One region of the Pseudarthrobacter ribosi genome, then DNA from elsewhere that is predicted to be linked to it. Evidence: riboswitches for the same ligand, from Rfam matches in the RefSeq annotation. Region 1 holds a riboswitch; each other region holds the start of a gene.
What was found. A riboswitch is a leader RNA that binds a small molecule or an ion and turns the genes downstream of it on or off. The one in region 1 is predicted to bind cyclic di-AMP.

Region 1 (7,821 bases):
GCCAGCTGCCGCGGGCCGCGGCCGGCAAGGGCCGCATCCGCGAGGGGCTGCGCTATGTGCGGTTCCGGCCGGACATTGTGGTGGTGCTGGTCGCGGTCTTTATCGTCGGGACCCTGGGGCTGAACTTTGTGCTGTTCATCGCGGCCATGGTCGGCACGGAATTCGGTCTTGATGCCGGCGCCTTCGGCCTGATGAATTCCATCATGGCCATCGGCTCCGTCGCCGGTGCCCTGCTGTCCGCGGGCCGCAAGAAGCCCCGGCTGCGGATCATTTTCGGAGCGGCCGGAGCTTTCGGCGTGACCTCCGGCATCGCTGCGCTGGCCCCCAGCTACTTCTGGTTCGGCGCGGCGCTGGTACCGGTGGGGCTTTTCGCCATCACTATGATGACGAGCGCCAACGGCTACGTGCAGACCACGACGGACCCCGTGATGCGCGGCCGGGTGATGGCGCTTTACATGGCGATCTTTATGGGCGGCACGCCTATCGGGGCCCCGTTCGTCGGGTGGGTCGCCAATGTCGCCGGTCCCCGCTGGTCCCTGAGCGTCGCGGCGGCTTCCGGCCTGATCGCGGCCCTGATCGGGCTGGTGTGGATTGTCCGGGCCAGGCAGCTGCGGATCCGGTTCGACCGGCGCGCCCGGGGGCTGCGTCACTTCCGCGTCGTGTCCGCCGGCCCGGGGACCTCAAGCGGCCCCGACGCAGACGGCGCCGCCCGGGATTAACCCGGACGACGCCGTCGCTCGCCGTCAACCGCTGACGTCTTAGCGCCACGCTGGTGTGGAGAGCTACTTCTTCAGCTCGCCCACCACGAAGTCGATGCACTCCAGCAGCGCCGACACATCGTCCGGCTCGATCGCCACGAAGGTCGCGATGCGGAGCTGGTTGCGGCCCAGCTTGCGGTAGGGCTCGGTGTCGACGATGCCGTTGGCGCGGAGCACTTTCGCGATCGCCGCGGCGTCGATGGAGTCGTCGAAGTCGATGGTCGCGATCACGTTGGAGCGTTCCTCAGGCTTCGCCACGAACGGGGTGGCGTACTCCGAGGCCTCGGCCCAGCGGTAGATGCGGCCGGCCGAATCCGCGGTCCGGGCCGCGGCGAAGTCCAGTCCGCCGTTGGCGTTGAGCCACTGCACCTGGGCGTCGAGGGTGACGAGCGTGGCCAGGGCCGGGGTGTTGTAGGTCTGGTTCAGCCGCGAGTTGTCGATTGCCGTCTGGAGGTCCAGGAAGTCCGGGATCCAGCGGCCGCCGGCCTTGATCCGCGCCGCACGTTCCAGCGCCGCCGGGGAGAACAGGCCAAGCCACAGGCCGCCGTCGGAGGCAAAGTTCTTCTGGGGGGCGAAGTAGTAGACGTCCGCTTCGGCGACATCGACATCCAGTCCGCCGGCCGCCGAGGTGGCGTCAACCAGGACCAGGGAGCCTGCGTCGGCGCCAGCCACACGCTGGACCGGAGCGGCAACGCCGGTGGACGTCTCATTCTGCGGCCAGGCGTAAACATCGACGCCGGCCTCGGCCCTGGCCGCCGGGCGGGTGCCGGGTTCGGACTTGATGATGGTGGAGTCCGCTAGGAACGGTGCCTTGTTGGTGGCGGAGGCGAACTTCGAGCCGAACTCGCCAAAGGACAAGTGCTGGGCCTTGTTCTCCACCAGGCCGAAGCTGGCGATGTCCCAGAACGCCGTCGATCCGCCGACGCCCAGGACGACTTCGTAACCTTCGGGGGCGCGGAAGAACTCGCTGAGCCCGTTCCGGACCGATCCCACGAGGTTCTTGACCGGCGCCTGGCGGTGGGAGGTTCCCAGCAGCTGCGACGCCGCGGCGAGGGCTTCCATCTGTTCCGGGCGGACCTTGGACGGTCCGGCGCCGAACCGGCCGTCCTTGGGCAGGAGGTTTGCGGGAATCGTAATGCTGGTGTCGCTCACAGTGGCTCCAATTTTCGGCTGGTACAAAAAGTGTGGCTCGGGAGGTGGCCCGGCAGCGTGGCTGCAGCGGAGCCTTGCGTTTCATTCTGCCTGACTGCCCGGCGCGGGAGGCAAAAGAGCCCGTCATAGTCCGGTCACTGAGATTATCCGGAGTAATTCAAAATAGGCTAAGCTGGCCTGCGAACGTACGGCGGACCCCGCCAGGGCGCCTGCGGCACGCGGTACGGTGGGAATACGCAAGGACGGCGCTCGAGGAGCTGAGCTGAATGACGGATCTGATCGATACAACCGAGATGTATCTTCGGACCATTCTGGAACTTGAAGAAGAAAACATCGTCGCCCTCCGCGCCCGCATCGCCGAGCGGCTGCGCCACTCCGGCCCCACCGTTTCCCAGACCATCGGCCGGATGGAACGTGACGGGCTGGTGGTTGTTTCCGGCGACCGCCACCTGGAGCTGACGGAAACAGGCCGGAAACGTGCCATCGAAGTCATGCGCAAGCACCGCCTGGCCGAGCGGCTGCTGGCCGACGTGATCGGGCTCGACTGGGCCTACGTCCATGAGGAAGCCTGCCGCTGGGAACACGTCATGAGTGAGCGGGTGGAGCGGCGGATCTTCGAACTGCTGAACCATCCCACCGTTTCTCCCTATGGCAACCCGATTCCCGGCCTCGCGGAGCTGGGCGGACTGCCTTCCCAGCCCTATGCCGACGGCGTCGTGAACCTGCTGGAGGCCATGGCCGGCTACGGTCCGGATTCCCGGATCCGGGTCAGCCGGCTCGCCGAGCCCATCCAGGTCGAACCGGAACTGCTCGTCCAGCTTGATGAGGGCGGCATCCGCCCCGGCGCACTGGTGTCGCTGGAGCGGGTCGGGGAATACATCTCGGTACGGGTGCCCGACATCGAGGGCGCTTTGGAGCTCCCGCCCGAGGTGGCGGCGCACGTCTTTGTTACCGTCAGTTAACAGCCGCTAACCGGGCCACTCGTGGGACCTCCCATGAGATGTGCACAGGTCGATAACGGATTTATCACTGGACGGCTTAATCGCCTATAGTTGAGCACTAGTACCGATACCAAAGCGTTATCTGATCCGAAGCCGAGCTCTGCCAGCGGATCAGTCGCAGGATCACCTTCTGGCAGGGGCGGGGGAACCACTTCCGGCTGTTCAACAGCCTTGGGGTGAAGTCCGTCAGCGGCAAGCACACTCGACCGAGGACCTCCTTTGATGCCTCTGTGCTGGATGCTTGCCACGGCGGACCGGGTCATTGATCTCTCTGACCCGAATCCGACAGCTAACTCCGCAGGCTCTCCAGAGAGGAACCGTTTTTGACCACCCAGATCGTCAGGGGCCGCCGTCGCGCGACCGGTCCCGCACCGGAGCCGCGTCCGGCCGTCGCCGTCCCGGCAGACCGCCCCCGTGACGCGCACCGCGACGAACGCAGAGGCCGCCGCAGCCCGTTCCGCCAGGTAACGGACTTCGCCGCCGCCAGTGGCGTGGGGCAAAAGGCCGGCATCGCACTGGCCGCCACGGGACTGGTCCTCACCGTCACCGTCCCGGCCACGGGCCCCGTGATGGCCACGGACGCCGGGTCAGCCGCCGGATCCATCTCTGCCGCAGTCCAGCCGGACGTCACCGCTGCCGAGGCCAAAATTGATTTCAACCGCACCGCCGTCACCACCCAGAGTGACCCGGACGGCAAGCTCAAGCAGCTGTTGAGCGCCCAGTCGGTCGACTCCATCACCCGCGCAGCCTCGTCGGGCAGCCTCGGGGCGCCCCTGGGCGAACTGAAGACGGCGTCGCCCTTCGGATACCGCGTCAGCCCGATCACCGGCGGCTCCGGGGAGTTCCACCGCGGCCAGGACTATTCTGCCCAGTGCGGCACTGCCGTCCTTGCGGCCGCCAGCGGCACGGTGACCTTCACGGGATGGCATCCCTACGGCGGCGGAAACCGTGTGGTGATCGACCACGGCAACGGCCTGGAGACCACCTACAACCACTTGTCCTCCGCCAGCGTCAAGGTGGGCCAGCAGGTCTCCCGCGGCGCTGCCGTGGCGATGAGCGGCACCACTGGCGCCTCCACGGGCTGCCACCTTCACTTCGAGGTCATGGTCAACGGCGAAGTCGTCGACCCGACCGGCTGGCTCTAACAGAGCTGATGGGACACTCTCGCATTCTTATGACACGCCGTGATCTGAATGTGACATTGTGCCCCAACTGCTGTACCGTATGACCTACGCCAACTTTTCCGAAGTTGGCGCTCTTGAGTGGATTGCCTAGCTCTGCCACCGCTCAAGGTCCGTTCGCATGACATCGTCTGGCAGGGGCGGGGGAACCAATTTTGGCCTTCGAAAGAAGGCCTTGGGGTTAAGTCGCAAAGCTTCCCAGGAAGCAGCGCGGCCGGGTGACTCCCATCCGAATCCGACAGCTCACCTCGTAGGCATTGGGAGAGGCTACTTTCGTGTCTTCACGCCACAATGCTGCGCGTCACCGCGCTTGCGCGGCTCTTACGAGCCCGCTGAAATCCAACCTCCGCAGTGCCCTTTCTGGCGCCCGGAATGGATCTCACGCCGCCGTCTCAATCTCTGCTGAGTCCGGCCCGCAGGCCATGCACCTGCAAGCAGTTCCCGCTTTTGGCGCGTCTTCGCAGTACACCCTTCGCTAAGTAACCCATTTCGGGGCGATCCGGCGTACCCCCAAGATGCCGGAGCGTCCTCAGCCTGCGCCCAAAAAGCGCGGACCCAGGATCACGAAAGAGAGAACTTAATGACTACTCGTGCAAACGCACGGCACCGCGCCGAGGTCACCAAGACCAACTCGCTGGCCGTCATTGCCAAGGCCGTCGGCGACAACGCCGGTGGCGTGGGTCGCCAGGCCGCAGTTATCGCTGCAGCCTCCGGCCTCGTCCTGACCAGCGGTATCGCAGCCAACGCTGCTGAGGCCAACGTTCAGCGCGAGTCCACCTCCGCTTCCACCCTCGAAGTCCAGTCGGCCGCCCCGGCGACCATCTCGGCTGCTTCGACCATCGCCATCTCCTTCGAGAAGCCGGCCGTCACCACCACGCCGGCTCCCGTCGTGGAGGCCCCGAAGCCCGTTGTGAAGGTCCAGGAGACCCCCGCAGCTGCCAACACGGCTAAGACCGCCAGCACCAAGGTCGCCGCCGCCGCAGCCCCGGCTGCCAGCACCGCGGCTCCGGCTGCCAGCACCGCGGCTCCGGCCGTCGCCAGCGGCATGGGCGCCACGATCGCCGCTGCCGCCTACGCCCAGCTCGGCGTCGGCCAGGACTGCACCCGCCTTGCTACGAACTCGCTGGCTGCTGCGGGCATCAACTACCACGGCTGGCCGGCAGGTTACCTGTCCCTCGGCCGCACCGTGAGCGCCGCCGCGGCACTGCCGGGCGACCTCGCCTACTACCAGAACGGCGGATCGGGCATGGCCCACATCGCTGTTTACGTCGGCAACGGCCGAGCCGTCCACGGCGGCTGGAACGGTGGAACCACTTCCCTGCAGAGCGTCAACGTCGGCTCCGGCCCCGTCTTCATCCGCGTCGGCGGCTAAGTAAGAACTGTTCGCAACGCAAAGGACCCCTGCCATTCGGCAGGGGTCCTTTGCGTTGCCAGGACGTGAACTTCAGCGGACACGGGCCGGGCGGGCAAAAAAAGATTCGGTGAATTGGCATGTCCATGTTTACTCTTGTTTTGTCGATCCATAGCCCGACCATGCAGAGGGCAGCCGGCCCTCGTGCCCCTGGCGGGTGCGGCCGTGAAGAGGTATGCGGATGCGCACACTCGTTCTGAATGCTGGATATGAACCGCTGGCGGTTGTGACCTTCCGCCGGGCGCTCGTCCTTGTGCTGACTGGAAAGGCCAGCGTTGTGGCGGAAGGCGACGATCCCGTCGTCGGGCCGCAGGACGTCCTGGGTCGGCCCTCGGTGATTCTCTTGCATCGCTACATCAGGCCCCGGTACAACACCGTGACGGCGGTGAGCCGCCGCGGGGTGCTCCGCCGGGACGGACACCGCTGCGGGTATTGCGGCAAAGCCGCCCACACCATCGATCATGTCCAGCCCAAATCCAGGGGTGGTGCGGATTCCTGGGAAAACCTCGTCGCGGCCTGCCTGCGGTGCAACAACGCCAAAGGCGACCACACCCCCGGGGAAATGGGGTGGAAACTCAACTTCAGCCCCGCGCCGCCCAAGGGCACGACCTGGCAGATCAAGGAGCTGGAGAAGCCGACGCCGGCCTGGGACCCGTTCCTGTTGCCGGAATCCGCTGCCTGATACGGTGTGCCCCGGCCGCTGCGCCAGGACGCGACCTATAGCCAGCTAGGCTGGGCCGGTGGACTTCGACGCTGTCATTCTTGCTGGGGGCCGGTCGTCCCGGCTGGGCGGCGTGCCCAAATCCGGTCTGATGCACGACGGCGCCACCCTCCTGGAGCGCGCCCTGCAGGCCGCGAGCGGCGCGGCCGCCGTGGCCGTCGTCGGGCCCGACCCGGGAACCCTGCCCGCGGGAGTGCTGAGCTGCCGGGAGGAGCCGGCCTTCGCCGGCCCCGCCGCAGCCGTCGCCGCCGGGGTCTCCGCCCTGGAAAAGCACCGCAGCCGGGACCCCCGCCTCCCTGCCGCGGCACCGATGACCCTGGTCCTCGCCGTTGACATGCCCGGGGCGGGCGCCGCCATCGCAGCGCTGCTGGCAGCCGCCGCGGAGGCCCCTCCGGGCGACGGACTGATGGCCGTGTCTGCTGACGGGCGCCGGCAGCCCCTGGTCGGCCTTTATAGCACGGATGCGCTACAACGGTGTGTGGCCGACGCCAGGCAGCGCGGCACGCTCGAAAACGCCTCGATATTCGCCCTTCTTGCTAGGCTGGAGGTGCGGGAGGTCAGCGTCCCCCGGGGGTCTACGGATGATGTGGATACTTGGGACGATGCCTCCGCACTGGGGGTGACCGGTCCGGCTGACGGCCATGGCTTCCACAGCCATCACCGCGACAGCCATAACCCAGGCCTCCGGCCCGGGTTCCCCCCGCTGAACTCGACTTTGGAGGCAAACGGTGAAAAGCCAGGATGAAACACTCGAAGACTGGTGCCGTGCCTTGCTTCAGGCCCTCGAACTGGAAGACGTCGAGGTTGACGTCAACGAGGTCCTGGCCCTCGCCGGGGTGGCGGCGCACTCCGTGGTGCGCCCCGCCGCGCCGTTGACAACCTTCATTGCCGGATTTGCGGCAGGGCTGGCCTCTGGCTCCGGCCAGGCAACGGATGCCGTCTCGATGCAGGCCGCGATGGGCGTTGCCCGGAAATTGGCCAAGGACTACGCAGCCAGCGAAGCCTCCGGAGCATGACGCCTGCACCCCCTCACGGCAGTACAGCTGCCGCGGCGGATGAGCCTGCGCCTCATCGGCACCTCGCGCACACCTGGCAGGAAGCCCGGCAGCTTGCCTTCGATTGCGCGACCCCCATTCCCGCCGCACCCGTGGCCCTTCGCGACGCGCTGGGGCGGAAACTCGCCGCCGATGTGGCGGCGCTCGTGGACATGCCGCACTACGCCTCCTCCGCCATGGACGGCTGGGCCGTCAACGGCAGCGGACCGTGGATCCTCGCGGAACCCGGCCAGCGGCTGGCGCCCCACCAGGCCAGCCCGATCGTCACGGGCGGGCTGATTCCTCCCGGAGCGAAGGCTGTGCTGCGCAGCGAAAGCGGCACGATCGCCGCCGACGAGGACGGGCTGCCGGTCCTGCAGCTCGGCGGCGGAGCGAAGCCCGGCGAGCCGCGAAACGGCGAGCATACCCGGAAAGCCGCGGAAGAAGCCGCCGCCGGAGAAGTGCTGATCAAGGGCGGCACCCTGCTCAACCCCGCCCACCTGGCCCTCGCGGCCCTCGCCGGTCACGACACCCTGCCGGTCCTGGGCAAGGCCGTCGTCCGG
Region 2 (7,821 bases), on a different contig from region 1:
TTCGAAGCGAACTACGTCGGCGAGGGCATTAAAGGCCTCATGCGCGAGGGGGGAACGAAGCGCCGTGGTGCGCTCGTCGACGCCCTCAAATCTGTCGGCGGCTCCCTCGAAAGTTTCTACTACGCATTCGGGGAGACCGATGTGCTCGGGATCTTCGAGGTCCCGGAGCCCGCCGACGCCGCGGCGCTCTCGCTCATGATCAATTCGACGGGATCCGTGAATGTGCGGCTGAAACCGCTCATGACGCCAGAGGATCTTGACGCAGCGGCAAAGAAAACACCGAGCTACCGGGCACCCGGGCAGTAGGGCACCGAGCCCAGCCGACAGCTTCCGGGTCCGGGCGTGGTCCATGAAGCCACGCTATCGTGCACCTGCGACAATTCCCGGCGCCGCTGAATGCGGGAGAATGTCCCCATGAGCGATGCCGGCGATTTCATAGATCTTGCGCTTCAGCGTGAGTCGTCGTGGAGCCGATCGGAGGAGTCCGAAGCACGTCACGGCGGCGGCCACCGGTATTACGGCGCGTCCGTCGGAGCCGTGCGCGGAACGGTCCGGGATGCCCTCCGCCGCCAGCCGGGGCTGACGCACGATGACGTCACCGCCCTCAGCTCCGAGCTGTGGCAGGTGCCCGTCTACGAACGCCGCCTCGCCGCCGTCGTGCTCCTGCAATCCAGCGTCAGCCTGCTGACGAACACGGACCTGACCCGGATCGAGGGCTTTGTGCGGAGTGCACGGCTGGCCGCCCTCGTCGATCCGCTTGCCATCGACGTTGTTGGTCCCCTCATCGAGGGACTCGACGTCGTCGGCAGGGTGCGCGCGGACAGTGTCCTGGACCGCTGGGCGCGGGATCCTGACGGCTGGCTGCGCCGGGCTGCCCTGCTGTCCCCGCTCCGAGCGTTCCGGGCCGGCGCGGGGGACTGGCCCCGGTTCGTGCGCCATGCCCGTCTGGTGCTGCCGCCGCCGCCCCAGCGGCATCACGAGGACGACGACGGTGCGATCGCCGCCGCGGCGGTCTCGCTGGTGCTCGCCGAGACGGCCAGGCACCGTCCGGACCTGGATTTCTGACCCGGCGAACACGACACTAAGCCAGATCAGTCTACGAAGGTGCGATCAACCCGTCGGCCCAGTCCTGGGTCAAGCGCACGGCCGCGCCTCATTAGGGTTGTGACCCAAGCCCAGCGGAGAGCCGATGCTTGCCAGGCATGTTTAGGGCAGACTGGTGGCGTGAGCGGAGTCCCGTGGGTGTTGCACGTCGATCTCGACCAGTTCATCGCGGCGGTCGAAGTGCTCCGGCGCCCGGAGCTCGCCGGCAGGCCGATCATTGTCGGCGGTCGGGGCGACCCCACGGAACGAGCTGTGGTGTCGACCGCATCCTACGAAGCCAGGGCGTTCGGCGTGGGTTCCGGAATGCCCTTACGCATTGCGGCCCGGAAAGTACCCGACGCTGTGATCCTGCCCGTTGATCACGAGGCTTATCTCGCGGCGTCGGAAACGGTAATGGCTACCCTGCGCGCGCAGCCCGGCGCCACTGTGCAGGTGCTGGGTTGGGATGAAGCCTTTGTAGGCATTGAGACTGCGAATCCGGAAGCCTACGCCCGGCAGGTGCAGGCCGCTGTCCTGGAGCGAACTCAGCTGCATTGCAGCGTGGGCATCGGCGACACCCTGGTCCGGGCCAAGGTCGCCACCGGTTTCGGCAAGCCGGCCGGCGTCTTCCGTCTCACTGCCGGTAACTGGCTCGATGTCATGGGCAGTCGGCCCACCATGGACCTGTGGGGCATCGGAACCAAAGTGTCGGGCCGGCTGGCTAAACTCGGCATCATCACCGTCGCCGAGCTCGCCGCGTCCGACCCCCAAGACCTGGTCCCGGAGTTCGGCCCCAGGATGGGTCCTTGGTACGCGGAGCTCGGACGCGGGGACGGCTCCAGTGTTGTGGACGACACCCCGTGGGTTGCCCGCGGGCATAGCAGGGAGACCACCTTCCAGCGGGATCTGACCGAGACCGCTCAGGTGGACGACGCGGTAAGGGAGCTGACAGCGCGTGTCCTCGAGGATGTTGTCGCCGAAGGACGGCCCGTGGTCGGGCTGACCCTCAAGGTTCGGTACGCGCCGTTCTTCACCAAGACCCACGCGAAGAAGATTCCCGAGACATTCGACCGGAATGAAATCCTCGCGCGGGCCCTGGACCTCGCAGCCGGAATTGAAGCGGGCCGTCCGATCCGACTCCTAGGCCTGCGGGCCGAAATGGCAATGCCCGACGATGCCCGAAAGGGACATACGCCCACGCGCGGCGGTTGGTGACGGCGTCGCTCGCCTGCTACGTCGCCTCCGTCGTGATTGGGGACCCCCGCTGGACGGTCCGCGCCCGGGGGGGAAACGTCCAGACGAAACAGCTCGTAAACGACGTGCTCGGCCGGGGCTGATAGAAGGGCGGTGATACGTGCTTCGGGGGTCCGTGGCCATCGCCACCAACGAATCCCTCTCCGGTTGGACCAAATTAGGAGAACACGGCGATGCCGTAGACCGCGAAGACCACGAGATGGGCTGCACCGTGCATGGCCGTGACCTTCTTGGAAGCGAGCGTTGTCACCGACAGCATCAACGTGACGCCGAGGAGCAGCAGGTTGACCGGGGACTCGCCGAGCACAACGGCCTGACCGGTGAGGGCGCCGATGATGAGGACCGCGGGAATGGTCAGGCCGACCGTGGAGACGAGGGCGCCATGACATAGATTGCTGACGCGCTGAATCTCGCCCTGCAGCGCTGCGCGCACTGAGGTGATCGACTCGGGCAGGAACACAATCATGGCGATCAGAATGCCGGAAAGCGCCACCGGCGCACCGACGCGGTCGAGTCCGTCGTCCAGGAGCGTGGCCATGTCGTGCGAGAGCAGCACGATGGGCAGCACCGTCACGATGAGAAACGCGATCCGCAGCAACACCTCGGTCCGGTGTTCGGCGATGACCTGGGTGATGCTGCTTTGCTTGGCGGCCTGGCTGTCAGGTAGGTCCCGGCCGGCGGCGAAGCGCGGATCGACCTCCCGGAAGTCGCCGGCCTGCCTGCCCATCTGCCGGTAGAGGAAGAAGGCATAGAGGGCGAGGGTCAGCACGATGATGGGGACCACCTGCCCCGACGTGTAGGAGCCATCCCGCCCGATCAGGGCCGGCAGGGCGAAAGCCAACGAGACCAGAACAACGAGCATGGCGAGATACGAGGACGTGCCGGTGCGGTTGTGGCCCAGATTGCCGTGCTTGATCGCTCCGACGAGCACAGAGAGCCCGATCACCGCATTAAGAATAATCATCGATACGGCCATCACCGAGTCCCGGGCGATGGTCGTGTGTTCCCCGGGACCGAGCATGACGGCGGAAATGAGCACCACCTCGATCAGCACAATGGAGAGTGTGAGGACCAGGGAGCCGTAGGGATCACCCAGCCGGCGGGCGAGATGTTCGGCCTCATGGACCACCCCGAAGGCGCAGACCAGAACGACCCCGACGATGAGCACGAGTGCAGTAATCAGTAGCCAGGTAGGAACGGGTGCCTCAAGCAGGGGCCCGGCAACCACCAACCCGACGACGGCACCCCAACCGACCACGAGCCGCGAGATGGCGACGGGCGAGAAAATGGATCCTGCAGTAGAGGAAACCACGGGTTGAACCCCATTCCACGGGGCCGTCCCCGTGTCTATCGAAACGAACGGGCCGTCCCGTCCGACGCGCTGGTGTCACACTCTGCGGATCATGCTACTGCAGGGCCGCCACGACCCCCGGGCGGACCCGCAAAATACAGGCATGGAAATCAACGAACCCAGCACCGTCGCCGAGCACATCACTCCACCGCCAGGCAGCGTCCTTTATCGGAACGACTCGCTGCGAGTTTGGCTGCGCCCGGACCTAGAGCCGGACATGGCTCGCAGGGACGATTCAGCTCCGCCTTCTGCCGATCGGGCCCACGCCACTCCGGATGGGCCCGTTCAACGAGTCGAGCTCAGCAGCGACAACACTGGAGACGAACCGGTCCGGTGACAAGGCACGCACGATGCATACAATGCTCCTATTTGTCAGGGCGCTCCCGGGGTGGGCGCAATGAACCTTGACCGTTCCGGGAGTATTCCCCGTCATCAAAGTTGAAACTCCAGTCTGAGTCATTTTCTTCCTCATTCTTGGTCGCTCGGAACAAGGACAGGCTATGGGGAAAAGCGGCCTCATGCGCCGGGTACACAGCACCGAAACAGGGCAAGGAACCCGGGTGCGGCGGCGAAATAGGAGCTTGCCGGATCGGGCACTGTGACACACAGCCGTGGCCGTTCCAATAATTCTTCCGCGATCTCCATTGGCGTCATCAAATGACGTCTGCAACAAAGTCAAAATACCGCGTAGATACGGAATCAGAGGTTTACCCGGGCCCCTGCCGGAATGGGATGGGCCTAGCTTCCCGGCCGGCGTTCCACCACGGCATAGGCCTTTTCATCGAAGAACTCCCAGTCGGTAATCACCATAAAGCCGAGGGCGTCCACGCGGTCGTTCAGGACATGCACATCGAACCCTCCGTCGCGGGGCTCGGCGTCCCAGGTGGAGACGCGGACCTCACCGTTTTCCAGCACCAGCAGTTCGGTGTTGACATTGAAGTCCTCCGGCGGCTGACTGCTCAGCTGGCAGATGGCGACACAGTGCCTGGCGACATCGGGACTTTTCATTTCGAGCCTCCGCTTCGGGGAACGGTGATGGCATCATCCTATGCCTGGGGCCGGTTCCGACGGGGTTCATAGCACGCCGGTAAGCACAGCCCAACCGGAGCTCGATGTGACACTCCGTAATCATTCCGTTACCGTTGTTAGGTGCCTGTTGTTTCCGAGACGGGCTCTCCCCAGCCGATTGCCTAACTCTGCCGCGGCCCGGGGGTAACTCGCAGCAACGTCCGGCAGAGACGGGGAAACCAATTTTGACCCGCTGTTCTCCAGGGGTCTTGGGGTGAAGCCGCACGGCCCGTCATGATCGGGCCAGCGTGCGGCCGGGTGCCTCCCATCCGAATCCGACAGCTCACCTCGCAGGCATTGGGAGAGGCTTCTTAAATGACTTTCAGCAATACCCGTGCGCCCAAACGCGCCGATCTTCGCAGCAAACGCCGCACCGCCGGCACCATTGGCCGCCAGGCCGCAGTGCTTGTAGCCGCTTCCGGAATGGTGCTCAGCAGCGCCATGGCCGCGAATGCAGCCGATGCACCGACCGAGCGGGACTCCGCTCCTGCGTCGGCCGTTGACGTCAAGGGCCAGGTCTCCGCGCCGGTTCTGGCGGACTCGACCGTCCAGATCACTTTCGAGCGTCCGGCTGTTGAGACCACACCGGCGCCCGTCGTCGAGGCGCCCAAGCCCGTGGCCGCTCCGAAAGCCCCGGCAGCACCGGCACCCGCCCCGGCCGCCGCCCCCGCCCCCGCCAAGGCAGCCGTGAACGTCCAGGCCGCACCCGCCGCTGCCCCCGCCGCTGCCCCGGCAGCCGGAGGAGCCAATGCCACCATGCTGGCCGTAGCATACGGCCAGATCGGCATCACGCAGGACTGCACCGCGGTAGTGGAGAAGGCCCTGAATGCTGCCGGAATCCCGGTGGGCAACATCGGCCCGCAGGCCTTCCTGAAGTACGGCAAGGTCGTCGCCTCCCCCCTGCCCGGCGACATCATCGTCCAGTCCGGCCACGTCGCCATCTACGCAGGCAACGGCCAGGCGATCAGCGGCGGCATGAACGGCGTCAACGCCACCATGACGCACCCGCTCTCCTGGCTGACCGCCACCGGCTCCGTGACGTTCGTCCGCGCCGGCTAGCAGCACCGCCAGCAGCACATCGAAGGCCGGTCGATCGGTTGCCTTGGGGGCAGCAGATCACCGGCCTTCTGCGTGCCCGGCGTCCGGCTCCACTGAATACCGCAGCAGTACCACGCCGTTACCGAACGTGCGGCTCTCCTGCAGCCGGAGCGGAGTCACCGCATCCGTCTCCTGGAACAGGGCCTTGCCCCGTCCGATCAGGACCGGGTGCACATAGATCCGGTACTCATCGATCAGCCCGAGCCGCCGGAACGACCCCGCCAGATCGGCGCCGCCGAGCGCCAGATCGCCGCCGGGCTGTTCCTTGAGCCTGGCCACCTCTTCCGCGACCACGTCGTGCACCACCTCGGTATCCCAGCCGGCCGACGTCAGGGTCCTGGAATAGACAATTTTGGGAATGTCCCGCCAGATCCCCGCGAACTCGACCATCGGGGCAGGGCTTGAGGGGTCTTGGTCTGCCGTCGGCCAGAAATCGGCCATCAGCTCATAGGTGATGCGGCCGTCCAGGAAAGCGCCCATAGTCCGGAGCTCGTCGTTGAAATGTCGGTGCAGTTCATCATCGACCAGATGCCAGCTCAGATCCTGCTCCGGACCCTCAAAGAATCCGTCAAGGGATACCTGCATCATAAAGATGACCTTGCGCATGACGGGCTCCTTCTGTTCGCTGCCGACTGGGGTTCCAGCGTACGCCGCACCCTTCAGCCGCGGCAGGGGAACCGGACCGCGCCGGCCGCGGCCCCCGGGATTAGACTGGAGGAGTTGCCTTTCACGGTGGCTCCGCTGCACGGCGTGCTGCGGGAACTCCGGTTCCAGCATTGGGAGCCGGCCGGCTGATCCCGGGCCCGCAGGTGTGGCCACTTGCGCTCGGGTCCCACCGGTAGAAGAATGCAGGAAATTTGAAGCCGCGCCCGCGGTTCTTTACTTTCGGAGGAAAAGCATGCCCACGAGCTTGCCTGAGGCGTCAGCCGACGTCGCGCCCCCGTTGATGTTCCGGGGTTGAGACCGGTGGAATCCTGGGGACCCGGCCGGCACTACAGCAGCGGCCGGCACACACAAGAGTCCGCCCGTGGGGCCGGGCCACGCCTGCTGCGGTTCACAGGCGGGATCCGCCCGCAGTTCCTGGTTGCACTGGTGACCGTCCTCGGCCTGATCACGGCCGGGGCTGTTTACGGCACCATGCAGGCCAGGGGACCGGTCGACGCCGGGGCTGCGCCGGTTGCGTCGGTGTCCGCCTCAGCTGGTGCCGCCGACCCGCTGTCCGCCGCCGGCGGCTCAACGCCGTCGGCAGAACCCCCGACGCCGACACCCGCCGTCGTCACGCCCCCCGCTCCCGCCATCGGGCCGGAACTGGACGCAGAAATCAACGCCGTGATCGCGGCCAACAGCGGCTACCAGGTGGGCGTGGCCCTGATCGATGTGGCTGACGGAACGGTGCACGAATACGGGGACAAGACCAAGTTCGTGGCCGCCAGCACCGGGAAGATCCTCGCCGCCGCCGCCTACTACCATCTGGTGGAAACCGGCAAGGCCTCGCTGGGGACCCCGATGGGGGCATCCACCGCCGGCCAGCAGATCCGGCAAATGGTCCAGCAAAGCAACAACGATTCATGGGCGTTGATCCTCGCCGCCGTGGGCCACAGGGGACTGATCAACTATGCAGCCTCGATGGGCATTCCCTACGACCGGACCGTGAACACCCTGACAGCCGCAGAGATGGCAACGATTCTGTCCGAGCTATACAGCGGCCGGCTGCTGAACCCCGCCAACACAGCCCAACTACTGTCCCTCATGCAGCAGACCAACTACGAAACGCTGATCCCGGCCGCCGCACCTGCGGGGGTCAGCGTCTTCCACAAGTACGGGCTGCTCAACGGGAACCTGCACGACGCGAGCATCCTGGTGCGGGGGGAGCGGGCGTATGTGTTTGTCGTCTACACGCTGGGCCGGGACGCCGAGGCTACCCGGGCCCGCGTCTTCCACGAACTCACCAGCACAGTCGCCGCCCG
Region 3 (7,821 bases), on a different contig from region 1:
TCGGGTCCCCGAGCGCCTCACGCTCGTTGCGCCCGCTGCCGAGCACCGTGCCGTCGGGGCCGATAACGACGGCGCCGATCGGCACGTCCGCCGTGGACAGTGCGGCACGCGCTTCGGTGAGGGCAAGGCCCATCCATGCGGCATGGCGGGGCTCGGGGGAAGTCATGGCTCAATGATAGTTTCGGTACTAAGCAAGCTGTGCAGCAAAGCTGCCGACGACAACAATCGGGAGATGCCGTGAAAACCGGGCCGGAGAGCTGGATAACGCAGCATTGGGGCAAATGGGTGGTGCCCTACGCCGCGCTGTGGGTCACCATGCTGATCGGGGGCGTCGTGGTGGTGATCCTGGCGCTGGTGAGCGCGGAGGTCTATGACGACGTGGTGGATGACGCCGGCCTCGCCAACCTGGACCAGCCCGCTCTGGCGTTCATGGAACAGCTCCGCAGCCCCGGCCTGGATTCGTTCGTTACGGGCTTCACTAACATCGGCGGCGGGATCGGGATGCCCATCCTGGCCAGCATCCTCACCGCATGGCTCATCTGGGCCAGCCGGACCTGGCGGCCACTGATCCTGATCGGGGGTGCCGCAGCGGTTTCCGTGACCGCCACAACATTTGGCAAGACCCTGATCGGAAGGACCCGCCCGGACCACTCCGACGCCGTCCCGCCCTACGAAAACTCGCCGTCGTTTCCCAGCGGCCACACGCTCAACACCACAGTGGTAATCGGGCTGGTGGTGTATTTGGCATGCCTGCAGATCCAACGGACCTCCGCCCGGATCGGCCTGATCGCGGCGGGTGCGGTCTTCATCATCGCTATGGGCCTCAGCCGGGTCTACCTGGGCCACCACTGGATGACGGACGTGATGGTCGGGTGGGCCATAGGCCTGGCCTGGGTGGGGATGGTGATCCTGGCCCACCGGCTCTTCCATGTGATCCGGCATCGGGAGCACGCCGGCCCCGCGCCCACGTTCGACCACCCAGCGCACTTGCACGACGGCGCCGCTGGCGGCAGTGCCCCGGAGGGCAAGGACGACGTCGGCGCCCGCGGTCCCACGGGCGGGCCACCAGCCGCCGGGTGATAGTTTTGACCCATGCGCACTCTCGTTGTGGACCACCCGCTGGTCGCCCATAAGCTCACCGTTCTGCGGGACAAGAACACCCCGTCCCCGGTCTTCCGCCAGCTCACCGAGGAACTCGTCACGCTCCTGGCGTACGAGGCCACCCGCGAGGTCCGCACCGAACCGGTGACCATCGAGACCCCGGTCAGCACCACCATCGGCACCGCCTTCACCAAGCCCACCCCACTGGTCGTCCCCATCCTCCGTGCCGGGCTCGGCATGCTTGAGGGTATGACCAAGCTGGTTCCCACGGCGGAGGTCGGATTCCTGGGCATGGCCCGCGATGAAGAGACCCTGGACATCATTACCTACGCGGAGCGTCTGCCCGAGGACCTCACCGACCGTCAGATCTTCGTCCTGGATCCCATGCTCGCGACCGGCGGCACGCTGCGCGAGGCCATCAAGTTCCTGTTCAAGCGCGGCGCTTCCGACATCACCTGCATCTGCCTGCTGGCCGCTCCGGAAGGCCTCGCGAAGCTCGAAGAAGAGCTCGCCGATGCCAACGTGACGATTGTGCTGGCCTCGATCGACGAGAAGCTCAACGAGAAGTCCTACATCGTGCCGGGCCTGGGCGACGCGGGAGACCGTCTCTACGGCGTGGCCGGCTGAGCCAGCCGCGCGGGGCCGGACTTGGCTCCGCGGCCGGTTCAACCGGCCCCCGAGCCAGGCTCCCCGCAAGGGAGCCTGGTCTACCGGAATGTACCGCCCGGTACTAGCCTGAGCCCCATGGACTGGAAACTAGAGCTTGTTTTTGTGCCCGTGGCTGATGTGGACCGCGCGAAGGATTTCTACGTCAACAAGGTGGGCTTCAATGCCGACTTCGACGAGCGGCCCATGGACGGCATCCGATTCGTCCAGCTGACCCCGCCGGGTTCCGGCTGCTCGATCGCCATCGGCGAGGGCCTCTCGGACGCCCCGCCGGGCACCGCCCCCAGCCTGCAGCTCGTGGTCAGCGACATCCAGGCTGCCCACCGGCAACTCAAGGACCGCGGCGTGGACGTCAGCGACGTCGACGTGCAGGACTGGGGGCATTTCGTCTACTTTGCCGACCCCGACGGCAACAAATGGGCGGTGCAGTACATCCCCAACCGTCCTAACGGCTAGGCAGGCGGCCTGGCTGTCAGGTGTTTAGTACCAGTTCTTGGCGTAGTGGAAGTTCAGGGCGCCACACGGTGAGCCGTAACGATCCTGGATGTACTCCAGTCCCCAATTGATCTGGGTCCGGTAGTTTGTCCGGTAGTCGGCGCCCGCGCTGGCCATCTTCTCGGCCGGCAGGGACTGGACCACGCCGTAGGCGCCGCTGCTCGGGTTCGTGGCTGTCGTTTCCCAGTCCGATTCCTTGGTCCAAAGCTTCATCAGACAGGGCATCTGGCTCGGGGCCCAGCCATAGGAGCCCAGCTGGCCGGCCGCGTACGCCTGGGCACCGGCAGGATCATCGATGGCAACGGGGGCCGGCGCCGGCGCCGGGGCGGGAGCCGGGGCAGGCTCTGGTGCCGGGGCGGGAGCGGGGGCCGGGGCCGGTGCTTCGGCAGGCGCCACCGCGGCCGGCTGGGCAGGGGCATCGCCGCTGCGGGTGACGGCCTGGTTCTCGACGCGGACACGTTCAAAATCAAGGTGCGTCAGCGGATCCGCGGTGGCGGCTGCCTGCTTGGAACTGCCCGCATCGGCATTGCGGGCCGCCGTCTCGGAGGCCTGGCCGGCCGCGCCGGCCCCCACGATTACCGCGCAGGCGGCAACAACAACGGCCGCCCGGCGGCCGGTCGAGCCGGCGTGGTGGGCCAGCCGGGCCAGGGCTGATGCGGGCTTGGTCGATTCGCCGCGGTGGCGTGACAGCTCGGAGTTAGTGGAGTTTGCGGCGCCGTCAGGGCGCGTTTGTGGCTTGGATTCAGTCATGAATGCCTCTCAACGCCTGCGGAGTTAGCTGTCGGGTTCGGATGAGGTCACCCGGCCGCACGGAATCTCACGTGTCGGCTTCACCCCAAGGGCGCAATGTGCAGAAATGCCCGGGAACTCTGGGTTCCCCGCCTCTGCCTGTCCAGCGGAATCCGGGAGGCGGCAGAGCTTGGCGTACATCCGGATATACGGCCTTATTGGTGGCCGCACCCTAAAAACCGTACAGGAGTTGGATGGCTAAGTCACATTTAGGTAACGGAAATCCCGACGGCGGCGGGGCGGCTTGCTCCCTGACCAGCGACGATGGCTGGTTCAGGCTGCGGGAAAAGCCTCCGGCAGCCGAACGGTGAACTCGGTGCGGCCGGGCATCGAGGTCACACTGACGGTCCCGCCATGGGCCTCGACAATCGACTGCACGATCGACAGTCCCAGCCCGCTGGTTCCCTCGGCGGAAGCGCTCGTCGCGGGGGCAGTGGTAGTGGCGGCAAGTCCGGCGGCTGCCTCGGGCGACCTCGGCGGGTGCAGCGGACGCCGTGGAAGGGACCCCCTGCCGGTTGCCGGCGTCGCGAGCGCTACCGGGTTCTTGCGGGAAGCGTCCGCGCGCGTAAAGCGGGCGAAGACGCGGTCCACGAACTCGGGGGCAATTCCGGGGCCGTCGTCCGTCACGGTCACCACGGCATATCCGTCCGCGGACCGGTTCACACCGGTCACCACCGTCGTGCCGGGGCCGGTGTGTTTGCGCGCGTTGGAGAGCAGGTTGGCCAGCACCTGGTGCAGTTGGGTCGCGTCACCGCAGACCACCACGGGCTCTTCCGGTAGCTCCAGGTGCCAGACCCGGTCCGGGGCCATGACCTTCTCGTCGCTGACCGTCTCGATGGCCAACTGGGTGAGATCCACCTCGCTGAGCTTGAGCGGCTGGCCCTCATCCAGCCGGGCAAGCAGGAGCAGGTCCTCCACTAAAGTGGTCATGCGTTCGGACTGGCTCTGCACCCGGGCCAGGGACTTCTGGCCGTCAGGGGTGAACTGTTCGGTCATGCGCATTAGTTCGGTGTAGCCGCGGATGGCGGTCAGGGGCGTGCGCAGCTCATGCGAGGCATCCGCGACGAACTGGCGGACCTTCATCTCGCTCGTCTGCCGGGCTTCCAGTGCATTGGAGACGTTGTCCAGCATCATGTTCAGGGCGTGGCCAACACTGCCCACTTCGGTGCCCGGATGCGCTGCGGACGCCGGCACGCGCACCGCAAGTCCCACTTCTCCGGCGTCGAGCGGCAGCCGGGAGACCTGCGTCGCGACCTCGGAGAGCTGATCGAGCGGTTTCATGGTCCGGCGGATCAGCGCCGTCCCGGCCAGTCCGATGATCAGGAGTCCGCCCGTGGACACGAGCACCATGGTCCAGACCATGGTGGCCAGCGTGTTCTGCTTCTCTGCGAGCGGCAGGCCGGTCACGATCACGTCGCCGCCCGGGGTCTCGGCGGCCACCAGGCGGTAGGCCCCGGCGGACAGGGTCCGGTCCACCGGCTCGCTCCACGGAGTGAGTTGCAGGAGCTCCTGGTCGTCTTCGTCGGTGAGGGACTCCCGGGTGGCATCCTCGGCGAGGAAACCGGCGCTGCGGACCGAATTGTCATCGATTCGAGCATTCAGGGTGCCAATGGCCTGTCCCCGCGCCTCAAGGGGATCGGAACGGCCGGAGCGGCCAAAGTCGCGGGCACGGAGCGCTGCCTGATCCAGCTGGGTGTCGAGCTGTTTGGTCAGGAAGAAGTCCATCGAGGCGTAGCTGACAATGCCGACGGCCCCGCAAATCGCAACCAGCAGGGCCATGGCGACGAGGACAAGCCGGGTGCGCAGGTGCCAGGTGGACGGGTTGCGCCAGTTGAGCCCGGAGGACCGGATCTCGGCGGGGCGTTCCGGCACCGATCAGTCCGCCGGTTTCAGGACATAGCCGGCGCCGCGCACCGTGTGGATCATGGGCGGGTGGCTGGCGTCGACCTTCTTCCGGAGATACGAAATGTAGAGTTCCACGATGTTGGCCTGCCCGCCGAAGTCGTAGTCCCAGACCCGGTCCAGGATCTGGGCCTTGCTGACGACCCGTTTCGGGTTCTCCATGAGGTAGCGCAGCAGCTCGAACTGGGTGGCCGTGAGGTGCAGTTCCTCGCCCGCGCGCCGGACCTCCCTGGTGTCGATGTTCAGGACAAGGTCCCCGACGACGAGTTCGGCGGTATCCATCGCAGCCACCCCGGACCGCTGGACCAGCCGGTGCAGCCGCAGCAGCACCTCCTCCATGCTGAACGGCTTGGTCACGTAGTCATCCCCGCCCGCTGCCAGCCCGGTAATGCGGTCTTGGACGGCGTCCTTTGCGGTCAGGAACAAGGCGGGGACCTCCGGCGCGAAGGCGCGGATCCTGCCCAGCAGTTCAACGCCGTCGAATCCGGGAAGCATCACGTCGAGCACTAGCACGTCGGGGCGGAAATCTTTGGCAAGCTTCACCGCTTGGGGGCCGTCGGCGGCGACGGCAACGGACCATCCCGCCATGCGTAGCCCCATGCTCATGAGCTCGGAGAGGCTGGGTTCGTCGTCCACGACCAGGGCGCGGATGGGGGAGCCATCCGGATGGGTGAGCTGGGGGAGATTATTGGTCATGGAGTGCGAAGTGGCCATGGGACAACTCTCCGATCTGCCGGTTAGGTGCGGCTTTGGGGATCCTGTGTGGCGCCTGTGAATCCCACCCTAGCGAGCTGGGCATCCCGGGGACTGCCGGCTGACCCCGCATTTTTTTCTCGCCCCGGGGTGACCACTCTGTGGAACTCTGGACTTCTAATGCTAAGTAGGCGAAGGGTTTTGCCACTTTGGCTTACGGTGAAGGATTGCGGCCAAGCTGCGGGATAGCGCGAATTAAGTTCGGGGATAAGGCCTATGTGGGCATCCATTGAGCAAAACACTTGTTATTTTATTGACTGCGAAGAATTGTGATCTGCACTACATTTCCGCGTTCTGTCTCAGATCGTGGACTTTCGCATCCATTGTTACTTGCAAGTTTTCATTGTTACGTTGCACACTTCAATTGTGAACAAGAACTCAACAGCACCTGCAGCCGCAGTTTTTTGGATCAGCGCACCCGCTGGTACCGAGAAGCACTGTTGTCGAATGCACGCCTAACTTTTACATCCCTAAGGTTTCTAGGCATTCGCCCCAGCCCAGTGTCGGGCGTCCCTCCCCAGTTTTCATTGCGGGGAAAAGTAGCATTCGAGCCGCGATGACGGCCATTCACATTGAGGTAAGCAATCCATGTCAGTTGCATCCGGATACGTCCACATCTCCGTCCGTAACGCCAGCAAAGCCGGCCAAGCCTCCGGTATCCGCCAGGGCTTCGGCGGCCGGGCATCCTTCGCCCCCGCCGGATCCGGCAACAGCTTTCCCGCCCCGGGCTATGCCCCGCAGGGCTATAACCCCAACTCCTACGGACAGCTCCGCGCCGTTCAGCCGGAGCCGGCCACGGCCCCGACTCCCGTGATTGCTCCTGGTGACGGCAGCCCCGTCCGTCCCGTCCCGAACGACAACGTCGCCCGCGGTTTCGTCCTCTACATGGGGATCGACGAGGAAACCGCCGCGGCCGCCGGGACGTCCATTGCCAAGCTGGCCCAGGAAATCCGAGCCTACGCCCAGACGCTGGTCTCCGGCGCCGAAAGCTACGCTGCCGTCGCCGTCGCCCCCGCCAGCGCGCCGGGCTCCGCGCTCGACGTCGTCCGTTCCACCTTCGGTGACCCCACGGTCGGCGCCCGCCAGCGGTCCGAGACCGCCCGCCTGCAGCAGCCGCAGGACCCGCGCCCTTCCGGCGTCCTGATTGACCTTGCCCGCCGTGAGGTAGCGCTCGACGGCGAATCCCTGAACCTCACGTTCAAGGAGTTCGAACTCCTCAACTACCTCGTCGAGAACGGCACCCGCACCGTGGGCCGCGACGAGCTGCTCGAGGGCCTGTGGCGCAATGCCGAAGAGGTGCCCAATGAGCGGACCATCGACGTGCACATCCGCCGTCTGCGCTCCAAGCTCGGCCGTCTTGCCAACACCGTGCGTACGGTCCGCGGCCAGGGCTACCGCTTCTACGAGCACCCCGAGGTTGTTGTCTGGGCCGCTCCGGAATACTCGATCTAGTTTCTAGGTCACCAAAGCGCCCGTCCCTGAACTGGGGCGGGCGCTTTGCTGTCTCCGGAAGCTTCACGCGCAGAGGCCGGCATTTTGCCGTGCCGGCCTCACCCACGCGCGGCAGCGGCATTTTGCCGTGCCTTAGACACCTCCTTCGTTCCTCAGTCGGCGATGCGGCACTACGCAAAACGCGGCTGCCGCGCTTCCGTCGCCTGGCGTAATTCCCCGACTGCCCCAATGCGGAAACGCGGTCCTCCCGTTCCGCACGTCGCGGCTCTTGGGTGGCTGTTGGACCCTGTTGTGTCTCCTCCCTTCGGCGTAGTCTCGGACCCGTTGGACCGACTATTGGGAGGAAGACATGTCTGTTGCACGGATTACTACCCTGAGCGCGAACTCCAAGACCTCGTTTGATGCTGCCATCAAGGAGGGCATCGACCGGTCGAACAAGACCCTGCGCAATGTCACCGGGGCGTGGGTGAAGGAACAGAAGGTTGAAATCAGTGACGGCGCCGTCGTGTCCTGGCACGTGGTGCTGGAAGTGACCTTTGTCCTTGACGACTGAGCGGCCGCTGGTGGGATGCGTGCCCGGGGATCAGCCGCCGCACTAGGATTGACCCATGAGCGCGCATCACATCAAACGGCTGGTGATCATGCGGCATGCCAAGTCGGATT
Region 4 (7,821 bases), 160 kb from region 1:
CAGCACCCTGAGAGGAGGTACTGAACGCTTCCGCGACTGCTTCACCGGAAGCGGAACCGCGGGACCTTGCCGGGCTCCGTAGATAGACTGCAGTGGTACGTGTCCCTCGACTATTAGGAGAAGTTCATGAGCTACAGCGGAAGTCAGTCCGAGAAGCCGGTAGCAGCCGGTGACCTGGACCGCAGCCATATCGGTCATACTGTGAGCTTTGAATCTAACGACTTCACAGTTGTCTTCGGAACACTCTCCGGCGTTGCCCGGACGGACGCCATGGTGTACCTGTCCCTTCAGGGAGTGGGCGGCGGCACGCACCTCAAGGACGAGTACGACCTGCCCGTCAGTCAGAACGTCTATCTCCAGAAGGATCCCCTGAGCAGCGCGGGAAAAACCCTCTCGGAGGCGGAACGGGTCATCAAGGAGAAGTTCGACGAGATCAAGAAGAACCTCCGGGACCGGGAACAGAAACCCGGTTCCGAGTAACCGGCATCCAGCCACAGGGGAACCCCGCAGCGCCCGCGCTGCGGGGTTCTCTTTTTGTTCCTGCGCGCCCGGGGCGGGTCCCGAGGACGCGGCGGCGTTCTTCCAGTTCCTCGGCTGACGACGCATGCCTCCCTAAGAAACCGTTGTTGTCGGTAGTTCACCCGGTTGCCCCGGCATCGGCACTAATCCTCGCATCGGTCCTAGCAGTTTCAGCGCCTCCGGACCAACTCTCCCGAAAGTCCGACGCCGCCGGAGAACTGTGGTTGGAAACAGAACGGGCGCTGCGTTACCGGGGGACCGCCGGACTGCGGACTGCGTAACCCTTCGGCAACTTTCATGAGGCTCGAAAGTAGATGAGCTGCATCCTTCGCGGCGTCAGAAGGCTCATGAACCAACCCGATGGACTCAGGACAGTCACTGCCTCAGCGGCGGGACGGTTCGGCGCCTGCGTGCTTGAGCGTGTCCGCCAGGAGCGGCCCGTTCAGTCACCGACAGCTTCGCGGCCGCGGCGTACGATGAGCGGGTCCGGGCTATACACGACCGCTGTGTCTTTGTCGTCGTAGTCGAACTGGTTGAGGAAGAAGCGCAGGGCGTTGATCCGCCCTCGTTTTTTGTCGTTCGATTTGATGGTGATCCACGGTGCGTGGTCGCTGTCGGTGCGCAGGAAAGTCTTTTCCTTTGCCTCCGTGTAGTCCTCCCATCGGTCCAGGGAAGCAAGATCCACGGGTGAGAGCTTCCAGCGCCGGACAGGATCGATCTGTCGGATCGCGAAGCGGGTACGCTGCTCGTGCCGGGTGACGGAGAACCAGAACTTGGTCAGGTGGATTCCGGAGTCCGCGAGCATCCTCTCGAAGAGCGGCGCCTGCCCCATAAATGTCTCGTACTCCTCGTTGGTGCAGAAGCCCATGACCCGTTCCACGTTGGCACGGTTGTACCAGGACCGGTCGAACATCACGATTTCGCCTGCGGTTGGGAGGTGCTGGACATAGCGCTGGAAATACCACTGGCCTTGTTCCCGCTCCGATGGTTTGCTCAGCGCCACCGTCCGGGCGTAGCGGGGATCGAGGTGCTCGGTGAATCGCTGGATTGTCCCGCCCTTACCTGCGGCATCCCGGCCCTCGAAGACGATAACGACTTTCAGGCCGCGGTCCTGACCCCAGTACTGGAACTTCAGCAGTTCGATCTGCAGACGGTATTTTTCCAGCTCGTACTCTTCCCGAGACATCCGCTCCCCGTAGGGATAGTCTTCCCGCCAGGTCTGGATCGCTGAGCCCCCGGGGTCGATGAGCTCCGGGTCCTCGCCGTGGCCGCCGCTGACCGTGTAGCCCTGCTCCACTAGATGGTCGATGGCCTCACGCAGGTTATCCCTCACCCACCACGGATCATCGGGCGTCCACGGCCCGTCCGTAAGCGTCATCCGGGTCTCCCTTCAGGCACCGCCCCAGAGTCGAGGAAGTCTAACAGGACGACTGGCGCGCCGGAACCTCGGCCAGGCATCACTGGCCAAGCCAGCATTGATCCACGATGCTATCTCGGTTGGAGTGAATCGATCATGGGACGGCCGGCAACGGCGTTATCCTAATGTGACTTAGCCCGGGTGGCCGGGGTAGTCTCTACGGGTGCCCTGGTTTAGTCAGGGCATTCCCGTGCAGAATGCCGAGCCCTGCCGCTCATCGGGATCCGTTCTAGAATCCAAATGGCAGGGACGGGGGACCCACTTTTTACCGGTCTTGGCTTCAAGACCTAGGGGTTAAGTCCTGCGGCTCCCGATCATTACGGGGCAGGACCGGGTGACTCCCATCCGAACCCGACAGCTCACCCCGCAGGCATGGGAGAGGCACTCACCATGTCACGCATGTCCATTCCGGCGCGCCACCGCGCCACCCCGACACAGTCCCCCGCTCTACAGGGACTGTCGTTTTCCCTGAAAGCCCACGCATCATCCCTGGCCAGACCGGCCGCCGTCGTCGCCGTCGCATCAGGCCTCGCTTTCGGAATCGGAGCACCTGCACAAGCTGGCGCGTACGCCCCGGACGGTTCCGCCAGCCCCAATGTCCAGGCACAGGCAGCCACCGCACCTTCCGCTAAGGGCAGCCATCACACCATTGCGCCCGGTGACACTCTCGGTGCCATTGCCGCTCGATACGGAGTGGGACTGAACGCGGTCATATCCGCCAACGCGCTCTCACTCTCCTCCGTGATTTACCCCGGGAATCAGATCCTGATCCCTGCGGCGGGACAGAGCCCGGCAACGGCCCAGGCCAGCCCGGCGGCTCCCCAGACTGTCCCGCAGGCGACCCCGCCGTCGGGCATGGGCATCAATGCCGCGTCCGCATCGATCACGCCGAAGGCATCACCTGCTCCGGCGGCAGCACCCGCAGTCCAGGGCAGCGCAGTCGGTGCCGCCCTCGTTGCCTCAGCCCAGGCGCAGCTCGGAGCCACCCAGGACTGCACCATCCTGGTGGAAAAAGCCCTTCGGTCCATCGGTAAGCCGGTAGGCGATATCGGCCCCGCAAAGTTCCACCAGTACGGAACTCCTGTAGCAAGCCCTCAGGCCGGTGACCTTATGATCAGCTCGGGACACGTGGGAATCTACATCGGTGACGGGCAGGCCATCAGCAGTGGCATGAACGGCGTCAACGAAACCATCGTGCACCCGGCCTCCTGGCTCGGAGGATCCACCTTCGTACGCGTAAACGCGTAGCAGCCAGATCGAGTCCGGACAACAGTGGCAGGTGCAACGCACCTGCCGCTGTTGTCTCACAGGACGCCGGCCGGCGGTAAGCGGACCTTCCGCCTTCGGGTCTCCCTGGTTCCCGGCAGAGGCATAAGTTTGTCGTACGGCCTGCCGGCGGGACTGCTCAAAGTCGTGCGCACGTTCACGCTTACGGACTACACCGGGATGACCCTTCTGCGGGCTACGGATACGGCCGGCGGCCCACTCAGGGGCTTGGCCGGGAAGACGCCCGGAACCGACCTTGCCCTGACCGGGTTCCTCGACGCGGTCAAATTCCGGGCCGAGCTGCTCAGCTTTCACTTCGAAGGCGGAGTCCTTCCCGGCCCGGCGACATCCGCCGCTCCGGATGCCGGGACCTGACGCCCGCAGCTCGGGCCATTCCCCGCGTCGCACCCAACGTGTTCATTGAACGTTTATGACAGCACCGTAGGGTTCAGCCGATGAACGTTCAACCCCGTCAGCCCCTGGACCGAGCCGCGCATGGCACCGGCCCGAACCGAACCGATGGTGGGCGCTGAGCCGCGCACCTATTTCGTCCATGCCGCTCGGCCCGGCAATACAGTCTCGGCGGGCCTGCTTGCCGAGGGGTCAACAGTGGATTCCGTACCCCGCATGCGCTACGCCCGGAGTGTCTCATTCTCCTGTCAGGGGTGGTGGAAGGGGATCAGCAGCCCGATCGCGCCGGCGATGGAGAGGGCAGCGCGGAGGTGGTTGGCCGGATTCCAGGATTGCTGGTAGCCGTGCCACTCCCGGTCCGACCGGCCGCCGGTCCTGGACAGACGGTTGTTCAGAGGCACGTTTATGACCATGGTGGATGCCCACCCTGCCAGGTAGGCTGCCGCCCCGGCGACTCTGACGGGTGAATGGGTCAGTGGTTCCGTGGCCTGGACGGCGAGGACGGCTCCGCAGGCCGCAGCGGTGCCGAAGAACAGGATCATGAACGGCGGCCTCACAGCCTTCTCGTTAATGGACACCATGGCTGCGATGGCGTCCTGCGCCGGCCGCCGTCGGAGGGCGGGCATGACCACGGTGGAGAAGGCGAGGTAGAAACCTCCAGCGACCGCGGAGCCGGTACCCGCGATCACGGGCAGCCACCCGTTCACCGCAGTTCCGCACTGGCCGGCGCGTCCCACACGCCGGTTTCAACGGTGCGCCTCGCATACGTGCTGAAATCGGTGGGGTTCCGGTCCAGGGCACGGGCGAGGTCTGGGGACAAGGAGGCGTTCCGCCCGTCGAGGATCTCAGTGAACAGCCCGGCCAATGGCAGCGCTTCTTCGACAGGGACCCCGTCGTGGGCGAGATCGTCCGCAAATTCCTCCGCCGTGCAGGGCGCGAACGCGATCGGACGGCCTGTGGCGGCGGACAGTTCAGACGCGACATCCCGGAGGGTAAGCAGACGGGGGCCGGTCAGCTCCAGCAGCCGTCCAACATGGCGGTCGCCGGTGAAGGTGTCGGCGGCAACCTCAGCGAGGTCGTCCAGGTCCAGGAAGGGCTCGGCTATGCCCCCATTGGCCGGCAGCAGGAGCCTGCCCCTTCGGACCGGACCGAGCAGAAAGTGCTCACTGAAATTCTGGGCAAACCAGGAGCAGCGCAGCACCGTCCACTCCAGCCCAGACCGCTGCACGGACTCCTCGGCCGCCCGGGCACCGGCCTCGCCGCGGCCGGACAACAGCACCAGCCGCTGGACCCCCGCGTCAGCTGCAGCGTCGGCGAAACGGGCGATCAGCTCAGACGCCCCGGGAAAGGCCAGATCCGGGCTGTAACAGAGATACGCTGCCCTGACTCCGTCGAGAGCGCGAGGCCAGGTGCCGGTGTCGTCCCAGTCAAAGGGAACCGGCCCGTGCCGGGTACCAATCCTCACCGCCACGTGGCGGTCCAGGAGGCGACGGACGAGCCGGGCGCCAGTACGGCCGGTTCCTCCGGTGACAAGAACAGGAGCGGGAGTAAATTTCATCGTCATATCTACCAGACTGCCCCACCCGACTTGGACCATGAATGCGCAGGGATCGCTAATTCATCCGTCAGCGTCTAGCCTGAGTGCATGGATCCGTTGACACAGTTCCTCACCGGGCCCCGGGCCCAAGCCGCGTTCACCCTGCGGGTCGTCATGGACCCGCCCTTCTGCATTGACGTCCGGGATGGGGCTGCGCTGACGGTGATCGTCGCGGTGAGCGGTGACGCCTGGATCTCCGTCGAAGGAAGCGACCCCCGTTCCCTGAGTCCGGGACAGGCGGCCACTGTCCGGGGCCCGGCTCCGTACATGGTGACGGACACGCCGGGCCGGGCACCGACAGTCGTGATCGACGCCGGTCAGTCCTGCCGTTCGCCCGCCGGGGACCACCTGGAACTGTCGATGTCACACGGCATACGCACCTGGGGCAACAGCCCCCGCGGGGACACCGTCCTGTTGATCGGCACCTACCAGACGGCGGCAGCGGCCGGCCAACTGATTACCTCAGCCCTGCCTGCCTTGGCCCTTTTCGACAAACAGGAGATCGATCCGGCACTACTTAGCATGCTCGAACGCGAACTTACCCACCCCGGGCTGGGGCAGGAGAGCGCCCTGGACCGGGTCCTTGACCTACTGCTTCTGCACCTGGTGCGCGTCTGTGTGGAACGTGCCGATAACATGCTGCCCAGCTGGGCAGCAGGCACGCGCGACCCCATCGTTGCCCGGGCTCTGGCCTCCCTGCACGAGGACCCGGCCGCCCCGTGGACCGTCGCCGAGTTGGCCCGGCGGACCCATGTTTCCCGGGCAACCATGGCCGCCCGGTTCCACTCCGCCGTCGGCCAGCCACCGATGGCCTATCTAACGACCTGGCGCCTGGCTCTGGCCGCAGACAGACTGTCCTCCAGCACCGCTACCACCGCTGTCATCGCCGAAGAGGTCGGCTACAGCAACGCCTTCGCGTTCAGCGCCGCTTTCTCCAGGGTCTACGGCATCAGCCCCACCAGTTACCGGCGAACCGCGAACAACTTGGGCACTCGGGAGGACAGCCCTTAGAAAGACGCTCAACGTCCCAGGCAGCACGTCCCGGGAATCATCCGATCGCCAGGACCAGATAGAGAGGGCCGTGAGGACGGCCGCGGTGGGCGTCATGACCAGGCGCTCCGGTTTGCTCCGGAGCCGGTAGAGGATATGCGGACAACGGCGAACTCGCACGGGCAAACATCGACCGCGAGGGATGTCGACGTCGCGCGCTACTGGCTCGGCGATCCAAAGCGAAAAGCCTGAACCCCCTAGACATGTGACTAATTAGTCACCTATTCTGGAGCTGTGGACGCCGTATTCAAGGCCCTGGCCGACGCCACCCGCCGCGATCTCCTGGATGAGCTCTTCCGGAACGACGGGCAGACCCTACACGCCCTTGAGGCCCGCTTCGCGATGACCCGCTACGGCGTGATGAAGCACCTCAGGGTCCTGGAGGACGCCGGCCTGGTGGTGACCCGCCGTCGGGGGCGGGAGAAACTCCACTTCCTGAATCCGGTGCCCATCCGGCTGGTCCACGACCGCTGGGTGAGCAAATATGCCGAACCATGGGCCGCTGGCCTCAGCGACCTCAAAACCAGATTGGAAAGTCCCATGGAAAAGATCTTCGAAATCTATATCAAGACCACCCCGGAGCGGCTCTGGGAGGCGATCACGGACGGCGAGATCCGCAGCAAGTACCAGTTCGGGTCCGTCATCACCTCGGACTGGACGCCGGGATCCCGGTTCGAGATGGCACCCAAGGGCGGGGAACCCCTGGGCGAGGGCGAGAACCTGGAAGTGGACCCGCCCCGCCGGCTCGTCCAGAGCATGCGCGCGCTCTGGGGCGAGGACGTCAAGGCCGAGGGCACGTCCCGGGTCACCTGGGAGATCGAACCGGTGGGCGATTCCTGCCGCCTGACCGTCACCCACGACCAGCTCCGCGAAGGCGCCAACGACCAGCTCTACGGCGGCTGGCCGATGATCCTCTCCGGCCTGAAGACCTGGCTGGAAACCGGCGAGCTCCTCACCACTCCCGGCTCCCTCATGTACACCTGAGGCGGCCGGCGAGCGCACGCCGGGTGCCGCCGCCGTGGTGAAAACGGGCAGGCCTGTCGGCGCGTCGGCCCGCACCTTGCCGCCCCATAACCGCGGCGGTAGCCTGAAAAGCAGATGACGGGCCGCGCAGCGCCCACAGGCTCAGACCCGCCACCGGGAACGGGGAGGCGCGATGTCTACGCTCGCAGACGGCCGGGAAGCCTACGCCGAACGGCGCTGGCCGGACGCCGTCGGGCAGTACACGGCCGCCGACCACGACGCCGAACTTCCGGCCCGCGATCTGGAACAGCTGGCCACCTCCGTCATCCTCACCGGCCGGGGCTCCGAAGGGGTGGACATCTTGGCCCGGGCGCACCTGAAGTACCTCGCCGACGACGACTACCCCGCTGCCGCCCGCTGCGCCGTCTGGACCGGGTTGAACCTCATTCTGCTGGGCGAACCGGCCCGCAGCGCCGGCTGGCTCGCCCGCGCCCGCCGGATCGTCGAGGACCTGCCCGAGCCCTGCCGCTTCGAGGGTCTGCTGTCCGTCCCTGCCGGGCTGGGCGCCCTCTACCAGGGCGACGGCGCCACCGCCGCG

Region 2: linked by a shared signal. The riboswitch ahead of ACZYZ5_RS04585 (C40 family peptidase) and the one ahead of ACZYZ5_RS06230 (M23 family metallopeptidase) in region 1 are both predicted to bind cyclic di-AMP.
Region 3: linked by a shared signal. The riboswitch ahead of ACZYZ5_RS12860 (aggregation-promoting factor C-terminal-like domain-containing protein) and the one ahead of ACZYZ5_RS06230 (M23 family metallopeptidase) in region 1 are both predicted to bind cyclic di-AMP.
Region 4: linked by a shared signal. The riboswitch ahead of ACZYZ5_RS05500 (LysM peptidoglycan-binding domain-containing protein) and the one ahead of ACZYZ5_RS06230 (M23 family metallopeptidase) in region 1 are both predicted to bind cyclic di-AMP.

Annotation. Positions count from the first base shown of each region.
Region 1 is NZ_JBVAYZ010000004.1:242,921-250,741, reverse strand. Features, by position in the region: gene ACZYZ5_RS06245 (MFS transporter) at 1-719, shown strand, start outside; gene serC (phosphoserine transaminase) at 783-1,910, opposite strand; gene ACZYZ5_RS06235 (iron-dependent transcriptional repressor DtxR) at 2,177-2,872, shown strand; cyclic di-AMP (ydaO/yuaA leader) riboswitch at 3,018-3,230, shown strand; gene ACZYZ5_RS06230 (M23 family metallopeptidase) at 3,235-4,056, shown strand; cyclic di-AMP (ydaO/yuaA leader) riboswitch at 4,205-4,363, shown strand; gene ACZYZ5_RS06225 (NlpC/P60 family protein) at 4,673-5,464, shown strand; gene ACZYZ5_RS06220 (HNH endonuclease) at 5,685-6,185, shown strand; gene mobA (molybdenum cofactor guanylyltransferase) at 6,244-6,969, shown strand; gene ACZYZ5_RS06210 (DUF6457 domain-containing protein) at 6,953-7,240, shown strand; gene ACZYZ5_RS06205 (molybdopterin-binding protein) at 7,237-7,821, shown strand, end outside.
Region 2 is NZ_JBVAYZ010000003.1:199,951-207,771, forward strand. Features, by position in the region: gene ACZYZ5_RS04560 (GYD domain-containing protein) at 1-306, shown strand, start outside; gene ACZYZ5_RS04565 (DNA alkylation repair protein) at 415-1,065, shown strand; gene ACZYZ5_RS04570 (DNA polymerase IV) at 1,225-2,298, shown strand; gene ACZYZ5_RS04575 (calcium:cation antiporter) at 2,495-3,649, opposite strand; gene ACZYZ5_RS04580 (hypothetical protein) at 4,427-4,696, opposite strand; cyclic di-AMP (ydaO/yuaA leader) riboswitch at 4,866-5,067, shown strand; gene ACZYZ5_RS04585 (C40 family peptidase) at 5,072-5,815, shown strand; gene ACZYZ5_RS04590 (dihydrofolate reductase family protein) at 5,873-6,460, opposite strand; gene ACZYZ5_RS04595 (serine hydrolase) at 6,947-7,821, shown strand, end outside.
Region 3 is NZ_JBVAYZ010000011.1:101,755-109,575, forward strand. Features, by position in the region: gene ACZYZ5_RS12840 (nucleoside deaminase) at 1-166, opposite strand, end outside; gene ACZYZ5_RS12845 (phosphatase PAP2 family protein) at 238-1,080, shown strand; gene upp (uracil phosphoribosyltransferase) at 1,093-1,728, shown strand; gene ACZYZ5_RS12855 (glyoxalase superfamily protein) at 1,846-2,223, shown strand; gene ACZYZ5_RS12860 (aggregation-promoting factor C-terminal-like domain-containing protein) at 2,248-3,012, opposite strand; cyclic di-AMP (ydaO/yuaA leader) riboswitch at 3,014-3,170, opposite strand; gene ACZYZ5_RS12865 (sensor histidine kinase) at 3,325-4,923, opposite strand; gene ACZYZ5_RS12870 (response regulator transcription factor) at 4,927-5,667, opposite strand; gene ACZYZ5_RS12875 (winged helix-turn-helix domain-containing protein) at 6,295-7,158, shown strand; gene ACZYZ5_RS12880 (dodecin family protein) at 7,508-7,711, shown strand; gene ACZYZ5_RS12885 (SixA phosphatase family protein) at 7,767-7,821, shown strand, end outside.
Region 4 is NZ_JBVAYZ010000004.1:83,911-91,731, forward strand. Features, by position in the region: gene ACZYZ5_RS05485 (serine hydrolase domain-containing protein) at 1-82, shown strand, start outside; gene ACZYZ5_RS05490 (hypothetical protein) at 127-480, shown strand; gene ppk2 (polyphosphate kinase 2) at 962-1,897, opposite strand; cyclic di-AMP (ydaO/yuaA leader) riboswitch at 2,154-2,324, shown strand; gene ACZYZ5_RS05500 (LysM peptidoglycan-binding domain-containing protein) at 2,309-3,184, shown strand; gene ACZYZ5_RS05505 (hypothetical protein) at 3,314-3,577, shown strand; gene ACZYZ5_RS05510 (anthrone oxygenase family protein) at 3,862-4,320, opposite strand; gene ACZYZ5_RS05515 (NAD(P)H-binding protein) at 4,317-5,177, opposite strand; gene ACZYZ5_RS05520 (cupin domain-containing protein) at 5,259-6,221, shown strand; gene ACZYZ5_RS05525 (ArsR/SmtB family transcription factor) at 6,495-7,244, shown strand; gene ACZYZ5_RS05530 (helix-turn-helix transcriptional regulator) at 7,417-7,821, shown strand, end outside.